DNA from 4 places in the Bacillus cereus group sp. MYBK79-1 genome. Region 3 is predicted to be linked to each of the others. Evidence: riboswitches for the same ligand, from Rfam matches in the RefSeq annotation. Region 3 holds a riboswitch; each other region holds the start of a gene.

Region 1 (4,113 bases), on a different contig from region 3:
ATAATCCTGAAGTAGCATTCTCTGTAGTTGTGCCGTGGGTTATTAATGATAAATCTGGTATTAACTCTGATATTGGAAAAGAAGTTTTAGATGCTTATTTTGAATTAAAAAATAAGCGATTGACTGGAGGAACTACAAAAATAGATAGCTCTCAAGAAGGTTAAAACATATGAAATGTTATAGAAACTAGAGTCGTCTTATTTAGGAATAGATTCAAAATGGATGATAGAGAAGGATAAAATCTTCTATCAACTATGCACACTTTATAAAATAAATCATATATTGATAGCATAGGACAAGCTGAAAAGCTTATTCTAACCTCACAGAACACTCCTTATCACGGTTAGGCATCTACTTATGTAGATGCCTTTTTTAATTTATTAACTGACAATTATTTATCAATCTAAAGTAGTAAGTATGATAGCTCAAAGATTAACTGAACTTGAAGCAGCACATCGATTATTGAAAGAACATGTTAATGTGCAAACTTTAAATGAAGCGGTAACAGACGTTCTTTCAAATGAAAAGTATAAACATGGTATACGAAAACTGAATGATAGTTTTTTAGAATGTGGTGGTACTAAAGAAGCAATTGCAGTTATAAAATCTCTTTTAAATAAATAGTGTGGACAATATAAAAGCATAGAGGCTCTACCTTTATGCTTTTATATTATTATACTGCAAACTGCACAGCAGTATTTGCATGTAAAAACGCGGTATCAAAAACAGGTACAGTAAGGTCGTTTTGGGAAATGAGCAATGGTATTTCAGTGCATCCTAGCAATATACCTTCTGCGCCGTTTTGAATTAATGATTTTGTAATTTGTAAAAGTTTTTCTTTTGATGTTTCTGAAATAATTCCTTTACTTAATTCATTTAAAATAACATGATGAATAAAATTTCTTTCCTCTTCATTTGGGATGATTGTCTCAATATTAAAATTTGCTAGACGTGATTTATAGAAGTCTTGTTCCATCGTTTGTTTCGTACCCAATAGTCCGATACGCTGTATATTCTGTTCTACCATTTCTTTAGCACTTACATCACCAATGTGAAGAAGTGGTATTGATATTGCATTTTCTACTTCCTCAGCAAATAAATGGACCGTATTGGAACACATTAATAAACAATCAGCTCCGGATTTTTCAACCTTTTTTGCAACTGTGATTAGTTCGTTTTTCACTTCTTCGTATTGATGATTTTGTAATAAAGTAGTTACTTCACCAAAGTCCATGCTATATAAAACAAGTTTTGCATTTTGATCATATTGAGAGAGTGTAAGTGTATTAATATGTTTATAGTATAACGATGTAGATTCCCAACTTAGTCCACCAATTAAACCGATTACTTTCATCGTACATTCCTCCCGTAACTATTTTGAATTTATTATTTCATAATCCCGATAAGAATACAATGATTTAAATGTACCGTTAAATAAAAAATAAAAATAATTAGAAAAGTGTTGAAATTTATTCTTCTTAGTGCCATAATACGAATTACAAATTAATACTTATCCAGAGAGGTGAAGGGAACGGCCCTATGAAACCTCAGCAACCCCTATGTATATTTATAGGAAGGTGCTAATTCCGCAGAAGACACGATGTGTTTTTTGAAAGATAAGAGGATTCTTGAACGTGAAAGAAAATGACCTCTTATATAAGAGGTCATTTTTTGTTGTATAGAAAGGAAGTGTTGATGCATAATTCATTTCCAAAATAAATATAGAGTAATAAAAGTTGACTAGTATGAGAGGGGAATTGTAATGAACAAATTATCAACGAAGTTAGTAGTGGCAATCGGAATTGGAGCAGCATTATACGGGATATTAGGACTTTGGGGATTTTCTATTGCACCAAATACATTTATTAAACCTGCATTAGCTATTTTAACTGTTTTTGGAGCGTTATTTGGCCCAGTAGCAGGACTGTTAATAGGACTTATCGGTCATACCGTAACGGATACAATTGCTGGTTGGGGTATTTGGTGGGGGTGGGTAATTAGTTCAGGCATTATCGGCTTTGCAATGGGGCTCATTCAAAAAAGAGTGGGCTTTAGTGTGAAAAACGGAACATATAATAAGGGGGATATTTCTTATTTATCCATTATTGGGTTAATTGGTATTGTCATTGCAATTATATTTGCTGGGGCATTCGATATTATTGTAATGGGAGAACCGTTTGACAAAATTGTTATACAAGTATTAGGAGCTACAATTGCTGATGTTATTGTATTTTTAGTTCTTGGATTGCCAATTACAATAGGTCTAGCTAAATCAAATAAGAAACATACACATTTAAAAATTGAAAAGTAGGGATGTTAACATGCAACCAATTATTTCTTTTGAACAATTTAGCTTTCAATATGAGCGTGCGGCGCAGCCTACTGTAAAAGACATTACATTTCATATATTTCCTGGAGAAAAAGTGCTAGTTGCTGGACGAAGTGGTTCAGGGAAATCAACGTTAGCTCATTGTATCAATGGGCTTATCCCGTTTTCTTATGAAGGAATTAGTACTGGTAATATTTTGATTGCTGGAAAAGATCCGAGGAAAGAGAGTGTTTTTGAACAGAGTAAACAAGTAGGAACAATTTTGCAAGATCAAGATGCTCAATTTATTGGTCTTACAGTGGAAGAAGATGTAGCTTTTTATTTAGAAAATGAATGTGTAAATCAGGATAATATGAAAAAGATTGTTTCGGACTCATTAAAAAAGGTAAAGATGCATACTTTTCATAAACAAAGCCCGCATGAATTATCTGGAGGGCAAAAACAAACTGTTTCTTTAGCAGGTTTGTTAACAACGAATGCGGATATATTATTGTTCGATGAACCTTTAGCGAATTTAGATCCTGTAAGTAGCTTACATACAATAGAACTTATTAAAGATATACATAAACAATATAATAAAACAATCGTAATTATTGAACATCGAATAGAAGAACTGTTAAATCTAGATTTAGATAAAATCATTTTAATGGAAGAAGGGGAAATTGTTGCGATAGGCACTCCAGAAGAGATTTTAACGTCAAGTATATTACCATCTATCGGCTTAAGAGAGCCCATGTACATAGAAGTATTAAAGAGATTACAGTTTGATAGTAATAATGACGTAATATACCCCATTAAAAATCTTCAAAGGGAAAGTGTTAGTAGCGTAATAAATGAGTGGATGGAGAAGCAAGCTTTTTGTAAAGACACTCCTATAATAAAAGAATTATTGAAAGTAGAGAATTTATCATTCTCATATCCTAATAAACAAAAAGTATTAGACAATGTAAATTTCTCCATATATGAAGGGGAAATTGTAGCACTTTTGGGCCATAATGGAGCGGGTAAATCAACATTAGCTCATAGTCTTATAGGGATAAACAAAACAAATAATAATAGGATTTTAATTGATGGAGTAAATATCAATTCTTGGTCTATTCGTAAACGGGGTGAGGTTATATGTTATGTGATGCAAAATCCAAATCATATGATTACACAACCTACTGTTATAGAAGAAGTTTCATTTTCATTAAAATTGAAAAAATTTTCAAAGAAAGAGATTAAACTTAGAGCGGAAGAAGCGTTAAAAATTTGTGGTTTGTATCCATTTCGAAATTGGCCAATTCAGGCATTAAGTTATGGACAAAAAAAGAGAGTAACAATAGCATCTGCACTAACAACAAATCCGAAACTTATCATTTTAGATGAACCGACAGCGGGACAAGATTATTATCATTATAAACAGTTTATGTCGTTTATTAGAAAACTAGCTTCAAAGGGAATATCTTTTATTTTTATCACACACGACATGAATCTCGCTTTAGAATATACTGACAGAGCGATTGTTCTCTGTAAAGGGGAAATTATTGCGAATAATTCCGCGTCTATGGTATTAGGGGATCCGGCAACGTTACAAAGAGGGAATCTAAGGGAAAGTTCTTTATTCAAACTAGTTAAATTTAGTGGGATTTCATATCCTGAAAGGTTTATGGAACTTTATTTTGATGTTAATAGGAGGGAGGAAGGTGTATAGTACATATTTTCATCGCATGGATGGAGCAGTGAAATTGTTGTTATTTATTTTTTGTATGACACTTACTTTTTTGTTTTTCGATTTTCGTATA
Region 2 (4,113 bases), on a different contig from region 3:
AGTTTTTTGATAAGGAAGTGTATGTACTAGTGGATGCTGATGATGCTGGAGAAAAGTTAAGGAAACAATTTCGAAAAGAATTTCCGCAAGCAGAGCATATTTACATTGATCGCTCGTACCGGGAAGTGGCAACTGCGCCATCTTCACACTTAGCAAATGTATTATGGGGAGCTGACATTGACGTTTATACAGAATATTTACGGTAAGGAATGATAGAAGTGATTGACTGGACAGGAGCCGAAGCAACAGCCCTAATAGAGAACGAAGAAAAAACAGTGTTATATGTATATACTCCAATGTGTGGAACATGCCAATTAGCAAAAAAGATGTTAACAGTCGTTGAGATGACAATTGAAGACTTGAAAATTGGAATGTTAGATTTAAATTATGCTCCGCATTTAGCGAAAGAGTATGGTATTGAAAGTGTACCTTGTTTACTTGTTTTTGAAAATGGGACACTCATGAAGAAGATATACGCATTTCATTCGGTTGAATATTTATATACGGAATTAAAGTAGGCGGCAAAGTTTTTGCCGCCTCGACATATTTCTCGGGAAATATGTCGAGATGCAGGGTGGTTACAGTATTTGTCGAGCGAAAGTAACAGGATTGCTCTTTAGTGAGAGGGAATGGTATGAGTAATAGAAAGTGATATGAAGGATGTGATTTAGGGTGAAATTATATTCTTTGCTGCAATCATTTGTAAATTACGCTAATGGTCAATATCATTTAGAACCGCTTTTAAGACAAGGAGAAAAAACTGTTAATTTCCGCTTTGGAGATGAAAGCTGTTCGTTACAAATTTCAAGAGATTATATAGAGCTGCTACATGAGGAACGAGGAACAGAGCAAATCGTTTGTGTAGATGAGGAAGATGTAAAACAATTGGTGAACGGAAATGTACGATTGCAAATGTTAATGAACGATGGACGTGTACAGTATTCGGGAACGTATCGAACGATGCTATTAGTTGAATCGATGTTTCATATATGTAAACCGATGTCAGTAGGTGCTTAAAATTCTGAAGTTTCATTTTTTACGAAAATTTCTGTTGACATGGTGTGTGGATGTTGATACAATTCAATTCATAAAATATAGACAATTTCATAAATTACAAATCAGACGAAAATGTAATCTGATTTCTCTTATCAAGAGAGGTGGAGGGACTGTGCCCTGTGAAGCCCGGCAACCGTCAACTTATGTTGAAATGGTGCCAATTCCTGCAAAGCAAATGCTTTGAGAGATGAGAGAGAGGGATAATGTTGTTATATACGCATATAAACCTTTCTGCTTCTCTAAAGCGGAAAGGTTTTTTTATTGTTTGAATGTGGAGGACATTCAAATAATAAAAGTAGTGATAACGGTGGACTACACGCATTAAACATAAAAAATTGCGGAGTCGATCCAAACAAAAAAGGGGTGATACACCATGATTCTATTAGAGAATGTAAAGAAAATATATAAAGCAAAAAGCGGTGATGTCACTGCTGTAGATAATGCCAATTTAAAAATAGACAAAGGCGAAATATTTGGTGTTATCGGATATAGTGGTGCTGGGAAAAGTTCTTTAATCAGATTATTCAATCAGTTAGAGAAACCAACTTCTGGCCAAATTACAATTGCAAATCGCGTGATTTCAGCAATTACAGGAAGTGAACTTCGTAAGGCAAGGCAAGAAATTGGAATGATTTTTCAGCACTTCAATTTACTTTGGTCACGAACTGTACGTGAAAATATCGAGTTCCCACTTGAAATTGCAGGTGTTGATAAAGCGAAGAGAAGAAAACGTGTGGATGAGTTAATTCATCTTGTTGGATTAGAAGGAAGAGGAGACGCGTATCCATCCCAGCTAAGCGGAGGACAAAAGCAACGTGTTGGGATTGCAAGAGCATTAGCTAACAACCCACAAGTGCTTTTATGTGATGAAGCAACATCAGCGCTTGATCCAGAAACGACAGATCAAATTTTAGATTTATTATTAGATATTAATAAGCGTCTCGGTTTAACAATTGTACTTATTACACATGAGATGCACGTGATTCGAAAGATTTGTAATCGAGTGGCGGTAATGGAGAAAGGAAAAATTGTAGAAACGGGTCCAGTACTTGATGTATTCCGCAATCCGCAGAAAGACATTACAAAGCGATTTGTACAGCAGTTAACGGATTCTGAAGATACAAATGAAACGATTGAAAGTTTAATTGAAAAGTATCCAGATGGTAAAGTCGTTCGTTTGCAGTTTATCGGTGAGGCTGTAGAAAGACCAGTGCTTCAAAGATTAATGCAACGCAGTGATATAGAAGTTAGTATTTTGCAAGGAAATATCGCACAAACGAATAACGGCTCTTACGGTAGTTTAGTCGTTCATTTAAATGGTGAGGAAACAGCGATTCAGCAAGCGATAGAGGGGATACATCAAGATCAAGTAGAGCTGGAGGTGATTGCACATGGATAAGTTACTCACAAATGTTGATTGGAATCAAATGTTAGAAGCAACTGGTGAAACGTTATATATGACGGCAATCGCAGCTCTTGCCACATTTGTTTTAGGACTAATTTTAGGATTGTTACTTTTCATGACGGCGAAAGATAATTTATGGGAAAACAAAACGGTTAACACAGCAATTGGAGCGTTCGTAAACATTTTCCGTTCGATACCGTTCATCATTTTAATTATTTTATTAATCCCATTCACAAAGATCTTGCTTGGAACAATTCTTGGAGCAAGTGCAGCACTTCCGGCTTTAATTATTGGAGCGGCACCATTTTACGCGAGAATGGTTGAAATTGCACTTCGTGAAATTGATAAAGGTGTAATTGAAGCTTCAAAAGCAATGGGAGCAAAAACAAGCACAATTATTTTGAAAGTGTTAATTCCAGAAGCGTTACCAGCATTAGTATCTGGTATTACGGTTACGACAATTGCTTTAGTAGGCTATACGGCAATGGCGGGAGTTGTTGGTGCTGGTGGTCTTGGAACACTTGCTTATTTAGAAGGATTCCAACGAGGAAATAACGATGTAACAATCGTTGCGACAATTTGTGTATTACTAGTTGTATTTTTCATTCAGTGGATTGGTGATAGTTTAACGACTCGAATAGATAAACGATAATAAAAAAACAGGAGGATGTTTCAAATGAAAAAATTATTACTTACAGCACTTATTTCAACTTCAATTTTTGGGTTAGCTGCTTGTGGCGGGAAAGATAAAGATGAAAAGAAACTTGTTGTCGGTGCTTCTAACGTACCGCACGCTGAAATTTTAGAAAAGGCAAAACCGTTACTTGAGAAAAAAGGAATTGAATTAGAAGTGAAAAAATTCCAAGATTACGTGTTGCCGAATAAATCGTTAGCGGATAAGGATTTAGATGCAAACTACTTCCAGCACATTCCATATTTAGAAAAAGAAATAAAAGATAAAAAATATGATTTTGAAGTAGCAGGAAAAATTCATTTAGAGCCAATCGGTGTATATTCTCAAAAATATAAAAGCTTAAAAGAACTTCCAGACGGGGCGACAATTATTATGAGTAATTCTGTTGCTGACCATGGACGTGGTTTAGCAATTTTACAAAAAGAAGGTATTTTAAAAATTAAGGATGGGGTAGATCCAGTTAAAGCAACTCCAAAAGATATTGCGGATAATCCAAAAAATTTAAGATTCAAAACGGATATTGATCCTGGTTTATTACCACAAGTGTATAACAATAAAGAGGGCGACGCTGTTTTAATTAATTCGAACTATGCAATTGATGCGAAGTTAAATCCAGAAAAAGATGCAATTGCAATTGAAGGTGACGATTCTCCATACGCAAACGTAGTAGCTGTTCGTAAAGGCGATAAAGATAAGAAAGAGATTAAAGCTCTTGTAGAAGTACTACATTCTAAAGAAATTGAAGACTTCATTAATAAAGAATATAAAGGGGCAGTTGTTCCTGTAAAAGAATAATTACTGAAAAAGGGCTGGTGTATGCCGGTCCTTTTTTCTAACTACATAACTATAAGGGAGAAGGGGACATCATATGAAAAAGATTCTACTGTCAGTTGTTACAGCGCTGTCTGTGTTTACATTAGCTGCTTGCGGGGGGAAAGATGAGAATAAGCTTGTTGTG
Region 3 (4,113 bases):
TACGACGTATATTTTGCGTTCGTAATAATGTGTGCTTTATCCCCACCATTACCACCACTCATAATCATGTCTATCTTTGCTGATTCATATTTAAAATCTTTTGTAATGATATATTCTGCATCCACTTCTTCTATCTTCGCATTTTGTGCTTGTAACATTTTCTTCTGCGTTTCATCCATGCTAGTTAACATACTTTCTGTTTCTTGCCCTTTTAATGTAAATTTCAGTTTATATTTATCTCCGCTTTTCTCCATCTTCATTTTATCTAAAACTACTTCCGGTACTTCTAATTTATCTATAATATCTTGAGTCGCTTTCATTCCACCAGCGTTTAATTGCTCCTCTGGTACGGTTATAACTTCTCCTGTATTAGGGTTTTTCACCTCACCAGCAACTTTACCATCCACAGTATACACTACAACATCTGTACCAGAAATATTCATTTCAGAACGAGAATTCTTTGTCTTTGGCTCTAATTGCATCTTAGCCTTTAATATATCCATCTCTGTTCCTTCAGCTTTTACCCCTACATCATATGTCATCGTTACATGTTCTTCATTTTTAAAAGCGTCATTCGTTTTCTTGAAAACATCCTTCGCTGCTAATTCTTTTTCTTTCTGCACGGCTTCTTTTTTCGGTTCATCAGTCTTTGTTGTTTTCTCGTTACTACACCCTGCACCTAGACTGATTGCAAACACTAAACTTGAAATAAAAATAAATCTTTTCATAATGTCGCCCCCTTTCCAAAAATAATATCACCTCTTTTCCTATGAAATCTATATAATTTTTAATCTTTATTCGCTATATAGCGACATGTTTGATAAAGAGTTTAAATATGATGTAAATAACAACAACTCATTTCAGGAGGTCATTATGAAGGCGATCATTTGCACACGGTATGGACCACCTAACGTTCTCCAGCTTCAAAATATAGAGAAACCTACACCTAAAAAGAACGAAGTATTAATTAAAATTCACGCAACAAGTGTAACAACTGGAGATTGTAGAATGCGCGGCTTTAATAGCCCCCTTTTATTTTGGATTCCTATGCGGATTATATTAGGTTTTAAAAAACCAAGAAAACCTATACTCGGCGTGGAGCTAGCTGGTGAAATCGAAGAAATAGGAACAGATGTAACTCAATTTGAAAAAGGAGACCAAGTTTTTGCATTAACAGAGCTTAATGTCGGTGGTTATGCCGAGTACACATGCGTACATGAAAGTGGACTAATAACATTAAAACCTACCAATGTGACGTATGAAGAAGCGGCAGTTATTCCTTTTGGTGGAACTTCAGCATTGCATTTCCTGAGAAAGGGCCGTATAAAAAAAGGGCAACAAGTACTTATATATGGCGCATCTGGTTCAGTAGGAACAGCTGCTGTACAACTTGCTAAATATTTCGGTGCGACCGTTACGGCTGTTTGTAGTAATTCAAATCTCGAACTCGTTCAATCTTTAGGAGCTGATAAAGTAATTGATTATACGAAAGAAGATTTTACTAAGCGGTGCGAGCGCTACGATATTATATTTGATGCAGTTGGGAAGTATAAAAAATCCCTTTGTACAAATACATTAACACCCCATGGTAAATATGTATCTGTGAATGGAATGATGGCAAAGGTAAGTAAAGACGATATGATTCTATTAAAGAAACTAGTCGAAACGGAAAAACTAAAGCCCGTTATTGATAGAACTTACCGATTAGAAGAAATTGCTGAAGCCCATATATATGTGGAAAAGGGACATAAGAAGGGGAATGTTTCGATTACCTTAAAATAAAATATATTCAGAAAATAACATTGACAATTCTTTTTGTAAGATTTACTATTAGTACCATATTTAAAAACTACATACACATACTCTTATCAAGAGTGGCGGAGGGACTGGCCCGATGATGCCCGGCAACCGAGCTTATGACGTATAAGCTAAGGTGCTAATTCCTGCAAAACGAGTTTTCGTTTTGGAAGATAAGAGAGGAACCTATCTTGTCTATTCGGCACCTCTCTTATTTTTGAGAGGTGCTTTTTATTTTGGAACGTATATGAAGGGGGAATTATAGATGAAAAAAGTATTATTAAGCATTGTAAGTGGAGCAGTATTATTGTTAGGTGCATGTGGTGCTAATTCTGATAAAGAGGTAAAAGCATTAGATGATAAAAAGATTACTGTCGGCGTAACGGGTGGACCGCATGAACAAATTTTTGAAAAGGTAAAAGAAGTAGCAGCGAAAGAAGGTCTCGAAATTGATGTAAAAGTATTTAATGATTATGTAGCACCAAACGTATCTTTAGATGAAAAAAGCCTCGATGTAAATAGCTATCAAACGAAATCATATTTAGACGTATTTAAAGCGGAACGCAATATGAAATTAACAGAAGTATTTTCAACAGTGACATTCCCTATGGGCGTATATTCTAAAAGCTTAAAAGATGTAAAAGACTTAAAAGAGGGCGATGCGATTGCTGTGCCAAATGATCCAACGAATGAACTTCGAGCTTTAAAGCTATTTGAAAAAGCAGGAGTTTTAAAAGTAGATCCAAAGGCGACAGAAAAAGCGACTGCGAAAGATGTAATTGAAAATCCAAAAAACTTAAAGATTGTTGAATTAGAGGCATCTCAATTACCGACACAACTAAGTGAAGTGAAAGCAGCTGCAATTAATACAAACTTTGCATTAGGTGCAAAATTAAGCCCTGCGAAAGATTCTATCTTCCGTGAAGGAAAAGATTCACCATATGTGAACTGGGTCGTTGTTCGTACTGAAAATAAAGATGATGCTGTTGTAAATAAATTAAAGAAAGCGTATCAATCTAAAGAAATAAAAGAATTTATCGAGAAAAAATTTGATGGTTCTGTTTTACCGTCTTGGTAGGAGCTGACGATAATGATTGAATTAAAAAATGTATCCAAAGTATTCACAACAAAACAAGGGAATGTAGAAGCTCTTAAACCTACTTCCCTTCAGGTAAAAAAGGGCGAAGTATTTGGAATCATTGGATATAGCGGTGCTGGTAAAAGTACATTAATTCGATGTGTAAATTTATTAGAAAAACCAACGACAGGAAATATCATTGTAAACGACCAAGACTTAACAACTTTATCAGCAAAAGGACTCGCAAAAGCGAGACAAAAAATCGGGATGATTTTTCAAGGATTTAATTTACTTAAAACCGTTACAGTTTATGAAAATATCGCATTACCGTTACGTCTATCTGGTCTTCCCAAAAATGAAATTGAAAAAAGGGTAGAAAAGTATTTACGTATTGTCGATCTTTTTAATCGAAAAGATGCCTATCCGAGTGAACTTTCTGGTGGTCAGAAACAACGTGTTGCCATTGCACGTGCACTATCACATGAACCAGAAGTGTTATTAAGTGACGAAGCAACGAGCGCTTTAGACCCAGAAACAACGGAATCTATTCTTGATCTATTATTAAAGATTAACGAAGAAATCGGGATTACAATTTTATTAATTACACATGAAATGAATGTCATCCAGCGTATATGTGACCGAGTTGCTGTTATGGAATATGGAGCAGTAGTCGAAAGCGGGACTGTAAAGGATATCTTCACAAACCCACAACATGTAACAACGAAGAAATTCGTAAATAGTGCATTTGCAGCGAAGATTCCAGAAGACGTACAGAAAGAGCTACAAAGAACCGGAGAAATCGTAACACTTTCATTTATAGGAAACTCTTCTGGCGAACCAGCGTTAGCTATCGCTACAAAACGTTTTCAAGTGTATCCGAATATTTTATCCGGTAATATTACACAGTTAAAACATGAAGCATATGGGAAACTGATCATTCATATGCAAGGTGAAAAAACTGAAGTAGCCCGTGCTTTATCATTTTTACAAGATCAAGGGATCATCGTAGAAGGAGGTAGAACAGATTATGGGAAACAAGTCCTTTTTGGATGAATGGGGTAAAGTCATATGGGAAGCAACCATTCAAACATTTCAAATGACATCTATTTCACTATTCATCTCTATCCTTATTGCGCTACCACTTGGTGTCACACTTGTTTTAACGAGACCTGGTGGACAGCACGAAAATAAAATCATTTATCCAATTCTTAATACAATTATTAATATCATTCGCTCTC
Region 4 (4,113 bases), on a different contig from region 3:
ATATTTCAAAATATACACATACGACAGAGCAGGTACAAAGTCATTCATTTGCAGATACATTTGTAAATATTGTTCCAACGAATATTATGAAGTCATTAGCTGATGGAGATATGCTTGCTATTATCTTCTTCTCTGTACTATTCGGTTTAGGTGTAGCAGCAATTGGTGAAAGAGGAAGACCAGTTCTTCAATTTTTCCAAGGTGTAGCTGATGCAATGTTTTACGTAACGAACCAGGTTATGAAATTTGCACCATTTGGTGTATTTGCACTAATCGGTGTTACAGTTTCTACATTTGGTCTTGCGTCATTAATTCCATTAGGGAAATTACTAATTGTCGTATACGGAGCAATGATCTTCTTCGTTGTAGTTGTCTTAGGACTTACAGCGAAAATATTTGGAATTAACATTTTCCAATTCTTCAAGATTTTAAAAGACGAACTGATCTTAGCATACTCTACAGCAAGTTCAGAAACAGTTTTACCGAAAATCATGGAGAAAATGGAGAAGTTCGGTTGTCCGAAAGCAATTACATCTTTCGTTATTCCGACAGGTTATTCATTTAACTTAGATGGATCAACTTTATATCAAGCGATTGCAGCTATTTTCTTAGCGCAAATGTACGGTATTGATTTATCTATTTCTCAACAAGTTACATTATTACTTGTATTAATGGTTACATCAAAAGGTATTGCGGGTGTACCGGGCGTATCATTCGTTGTATTATTAGCGACACTTGGTACAGTAGGTATTCCAGCTGAAGGTTTAGCCTTCATCGCTGGTATTGACCGTATTTTAGATATGGCTCGTACAGCAGTTAACGTTGTAGGTAACTCTTTAGCAGCTGTAGTTATGTCTAAGTGGGAAGGTCAGTATGATGCTGAAAAAGGACAAGCTTATTTGAAAGAAATTTCTAATAAGCAAGCAGCTTAATTATAATTTGAACAAGCTCTCACATAATATGTGGGGGCTTTTCTATATAGAAGGGGAGCGGACGTAATGAAACGTAAATATGGTGACGGTTCTTCGTGGAAGCGACTACTAGAGAAGGATTATACGGTTAAGCGAGTAGAAGAAGGAATGCTAGGAATACTGGAAATAAAAAAAGTTAGAGAGCCTAGTTGTAAAGAATATGATGGTAAAGAACTTTGTATTGCAGGGAATCAATATACGTGGATTCAATATTTCATAAAAGGGAAAAACTTTGCGATTACAGCTATGTTAGATGATCAGAAAAAATTAGTGCAATATTACATCGATGTGGCAAAAGAATATAAAATTGACGACCGTGGTTTACCGTATTTTGATGATTTATATTTAGATGTAGTATTATTACCGAACGGTAAGGTGTATGTACTAGATGAAGATGAGCTAGAGGATGCTTATAAAAGTGGCAATGTTACAAAAGAAGAGTATGAGTTAGCTTGGTACACCACGAAATGGATAATAGATGCAATAAAAAATAGTGAATTTTATTGGATTTCAATATTGGAAGAAGAAATCAAAAAGTTAAAATGATTGTTGTATTCAAATTTTTGCATAATTACCAAAAAAATCTATACAAAAAATAATTGACTTTTGTTTTGTAAGCGAGTAAAGTTAGGGAAGAAATTACTATTAAAAAATAAATATGAAACCTTCTTATAAAGAGAGGCGGAGGGACTGGCCCTACGATGCCTCGGCAGCGGACTCGATTTCAGAGTGCTGTGCCAAATCCAGCAAGCATGTGCTTGAAAGATGAGAAGAGCGTTTCTTATACATGTATAAGACCTCTTCTCATTGGAAGAGGTCTTTTGTTATTTATTAGAAAAAGGTTGAAACTAGGGAGAGATGGTACTTTGAAAGAAACGAGAGGAAATGGTTTGGCTTTATTACCACTTGGGATATTTTTGGCGCTATTTATTGGTTCTGGAATTATTACAGGTGATTTCTATAAATTGCCGATACTTGTAGCAATTTCAATTGCTGTAGGAGTCGCTTTAGCAATGAATCGTAAAGAAAGCTTTAATGTAAAAGTAGAACGATTTGCTAAAGGTGCAGGGAACCCAGATATTATGATTATGGTTCTGATTTTTGTACTGGCAGGAGCGTTTTCTGAAACAGCAAAAGGGATGGGCGGCGTTGATTCTACAGTTAACTTAGCGTTATCCATTTTACCGCAAGGGTTTATCGTGGCTGGAATTTTTGTTATAGGTGCATTTATTTCATTAGCGATGGGAACTTCAATGGGAACAATAGCTGCATTAGCACCAATTGCTGTAGGGATTAGTGGGCAAACTGATATCTCCATTGCACTTACGATGGCTACTGTTGTTGGCGGGGCGATGTTTGGTGATAATTTATCATTTATTTCAGATACAACAATCGCAGCAGTACGCTCACAAGGAACAGAAATGAAAGATAAGTTTAAAACGAACTTTTTAATTGTATTACCAGCAGCTATTATTACAATTGTACTGTTAGTAATACTTACTTTAGGAAGCGATACGCAAGTTAAAGCGCATAGCTTTGACTGGATAAAGATTTTACCGTATGCAGGAGTACTGATTACAGCGTTACTTGGCTGGAATGTACTTATTGTATTAACTGGTGGAACGGTACTATCTGGCGTTATCGGTCTTTTAGATGGCAGTTACACGTTAGAGAGTTTCTTTAAAAGTGTAACGACTGGAATGGGCGGTATGATGGAGTTAGTATTACTGGCTATTTTAATTGGCGGTATGGTCGAACTGATTCAATATAATGGTGGCATCCAATATTTAATGAATATTTTAACACGTAATATTCGTTCTAAAAAAGGAGCAGAGTTTGGTATTGCTGGTTTAGTAGGTATGACGAATATGTGTACAGCCAATAATACGATTTCTATTATCTTTACAGGTCCACTTGCGAAAAACATTGCAGATCAGTATGAAATTGATCCACGTAAATCAGCGAGTGTATTAGATCTTTTCTCATGTTGTGTGCAAGGATTAATACCGTACGGCGCGCAAATGTTAACAGCAGCAGGATTTGCGGCGTTATCTCCGATTGAATTGTTACCATATGCGTTTTATCCGATCTTAGTTGGAGTATGTGGAATCATTTCTATATTAATTGGTTTCCCGAGGTTTTCTAAAGTGGCGGGAAAGAAAGAGTATCATAAAACAGCGTAATTAAAATGAAGTTTATGAATCGTAACGAAAGCCGTACAGAGAATATTCTCTGTACGGCTTTTTATATGCGATAAAAGGGCGAATGTTCCTACTCCTACCATATGTTTTTACAAAAGGCTGAATGCAACTCGGTCTTAAGTCTGAGTCGAAAACGGTTCTTAAGCTCGTTATGGAAAGATGAAAAAATAGTTAAGATAAGAGTATCAAATCGAAGGGAGGCAAGCACAAGATGAAACAATTTCTAGCGTTTATCGCGGCCGGTATTTTGGCTTTAATTGCTCTTGGTAGTCTTGCTGGTATTGTAGGATTCGCAATCGGAGCAGGAGTTGTGTACTGGAGCTATAAATCATTTGTGCGAGCACAATCATTTTTTGGAAAGTTAGCTTGGGGTATTGTTGGTTTAATCGGTTTATCCATTGCACTTTCTCATTCCCCAGCACTAATCGGTATCGCAGCATTAGTAGTTTTATACTACGGATACCGTGAGTGGAAAAAAGAAAAAGATGTAGTTGTTGATTCTGCTCCAGAAAGTTCTAAATCATATAGCAACTTTGAAGATGAGTGGAACAAGTTAATGAAAAACTAATAAAAACCAAATCAAATTTATAAAGTAGAAGAGAGGAAGATTATAATGAAACAATCTTTATTCGGACGTGTACGCGATGCAATTTTAGCAGATTTTCATAATGTGTTAGATGAGAAAGAAAGAAAAAATCCAATCGCTATGTTAAACCAATATTTACGCGATAGTGAGCGTGAAACAACAAAAATTGAGAAGTTAATTCAGCGTCATAAAACATTAAAATCTAATTTCGCTCGTGAGCTTGAGCAAGCACGTTATTTCGTTAATAAAAGATCAAAGCAAGCTATCATCGCTCAAGAAGCAGGCGAATTACAGTTACACGAACGTGCATTAGAAGAAGTAGCTTATTATGAAGGGCAAGTAACTCGATTAGAAG

What was found. Region 3 has a riboswitch for S-adenosylmethionine ahead of ACTFOB_RS23075 (MetQ/NlpA family ABC transporter substrate-binding protein). Riboswitches for the same ligand answer to the same signal wherever they lie in the genome.
Positions count from the first base shown of each region.
Region 1: it holds a riboswitch for S-adenosylmethionine, as region 3 does, so the genes downstream of both, ACTFOB_RS01510 (ECF-type riboflavin transporter substrate-binding protein) here and ACTFOB_RS23075 (MetQ/NlpA family ABC transporter substrate-binding protein) in region 3, are expected to answer to the same signal.
Region 2: it holds a riboswitch for S-adenosylmethionine, as region 3 does, so the genes downstream of both, ACTFOB_RS12340 (methionine ABC transporter ATP-binding protein) here and ACTFOB_RS23075 (MetQ/NlpA family ABC transporter substrate-binding protein) in region 3, are expected to answer to the same signal.
Region 4: it holds a riboswitch for S-adenosylmethionine, as region 3 does, so the genes downstream of both, ACTFOB_RS14225 (Na+/H+ antiporter NhaC family protein) here and ACTFOB_RS23075 (MetQ/NlpA family ABC transporter substrate-binding protein) in region 3, are expected to answer to the same signal.

Region 1 covers NZ_JBQAEO010000001.1:278,047-282,159, reverse strand. The annotation lists gene ACTFOB_RS01525 (peptidoglycan D,D-transpeptidase FtsI family protein) at 1-164, shown strand, start outside; partial or broken gene ACTFOB_RS01520 (macrolide family glycosyltransferase) at 412-624, shown strand; gene ACTFOB_RS01515 (aspartate/glutamate racemase family protein) at 674-1,354, opposite strand; SAM riboswitch class I at 1,508-1,623, shown strand; gene ACTFOB_RS01510 (ECF-type riboflavin transporter substrate-binding protein) at 1,763-2,311, shown strand; gene ACTFOB_RS01505 (ABC transporter ATP-binding protein) at 2,322-4,022, shown strand; gene ACTFOB_RS01500 (energy-coupling factor transporter transmembrane component T family protein) at 4,015-4,113, shown strand, end outside.
Region 2 covers NZ_JBQAEO010000006.1:73,360-77,472, reverse strand. The annotation lists gene ACTFOB_RS12355 (toprim domain-containing protein) at 1-206, shown strand, start outside; gene ACTFOB_RS12350 (thioredoxin family protein) at 210-518, shown strand; gene ACTFOB_RS12345 (hypothetical protein) at 673-1,017, shown strand; SAM riboswitch class I at 1,143-1,250, shown strand; gene ACTFOB_RS12340 (methionine ABC transporter ATP-binding protein) at 1,430-2,455, shown strand; gene ACTFOB_RS12335 (methionine ABC transporter permease) at 2,448-3,113, shown strand; gene metQ (methionine ABC transporter substrate-binding lipoprotein MetQ) at 3,138-3,950, shown strand; gene metQ (methionine ABC transporter substrate-binding lipoprotein MetQ) at 4,024-4,113, shown strand, end outside.
Region 3 covers NZ_JBQAEO010000020.1:17,954-22,066, reverse strand. The annotation lists gene ACTFOB_RS23085 (hypothetical protein) at 1-728, opposite strand, end outside; gene ACTFOB_RS23080 (NAD(P)-dependent alcohol dehydrogenase) at 874-1,782, shown strand; SAM riboswitch class I at 1,863-1,977, shown strand; gene ACTFOB_RS23075 (MetQ/NlpA family ABC transporter substrate-binding protein) at 2,063-2,875, shown strand; gene ACTFOB_RS23070 (methionine ABC transporter ATP-binding protein) at 2,888-3,928, shown strand; gene ACTFOB_RS23065 (methionine ABC transporter permease) at 3,903-4,113, shown strand, end outside.
Region 4 covers NZ_JBQAEO010000007.1:169,823-173,935, reverse strand. The annotation lists gene gltP (glutamate/aspartate:proton symporter GltP) at 1-932, shown strand, start outside; gene ACTFOB_RS14230 (DUF402 domain-containing protein) at 999-1,517, shown strand; SAM riboswitch class I at 1,638-1,743, shown strand; gene ACTFOB_RS14225 (Na+/H+ antiporter NhaC family protein) at 1,838-3,154, shown strand; gene ACTFOB_RS14220 (lmo0954 family membrane protein) at 3,384-3,740, shown strand; gene ACTFOB_RS14215 (PspA/IM30 family protein) at 3,786-4,113, shown strand, end outside.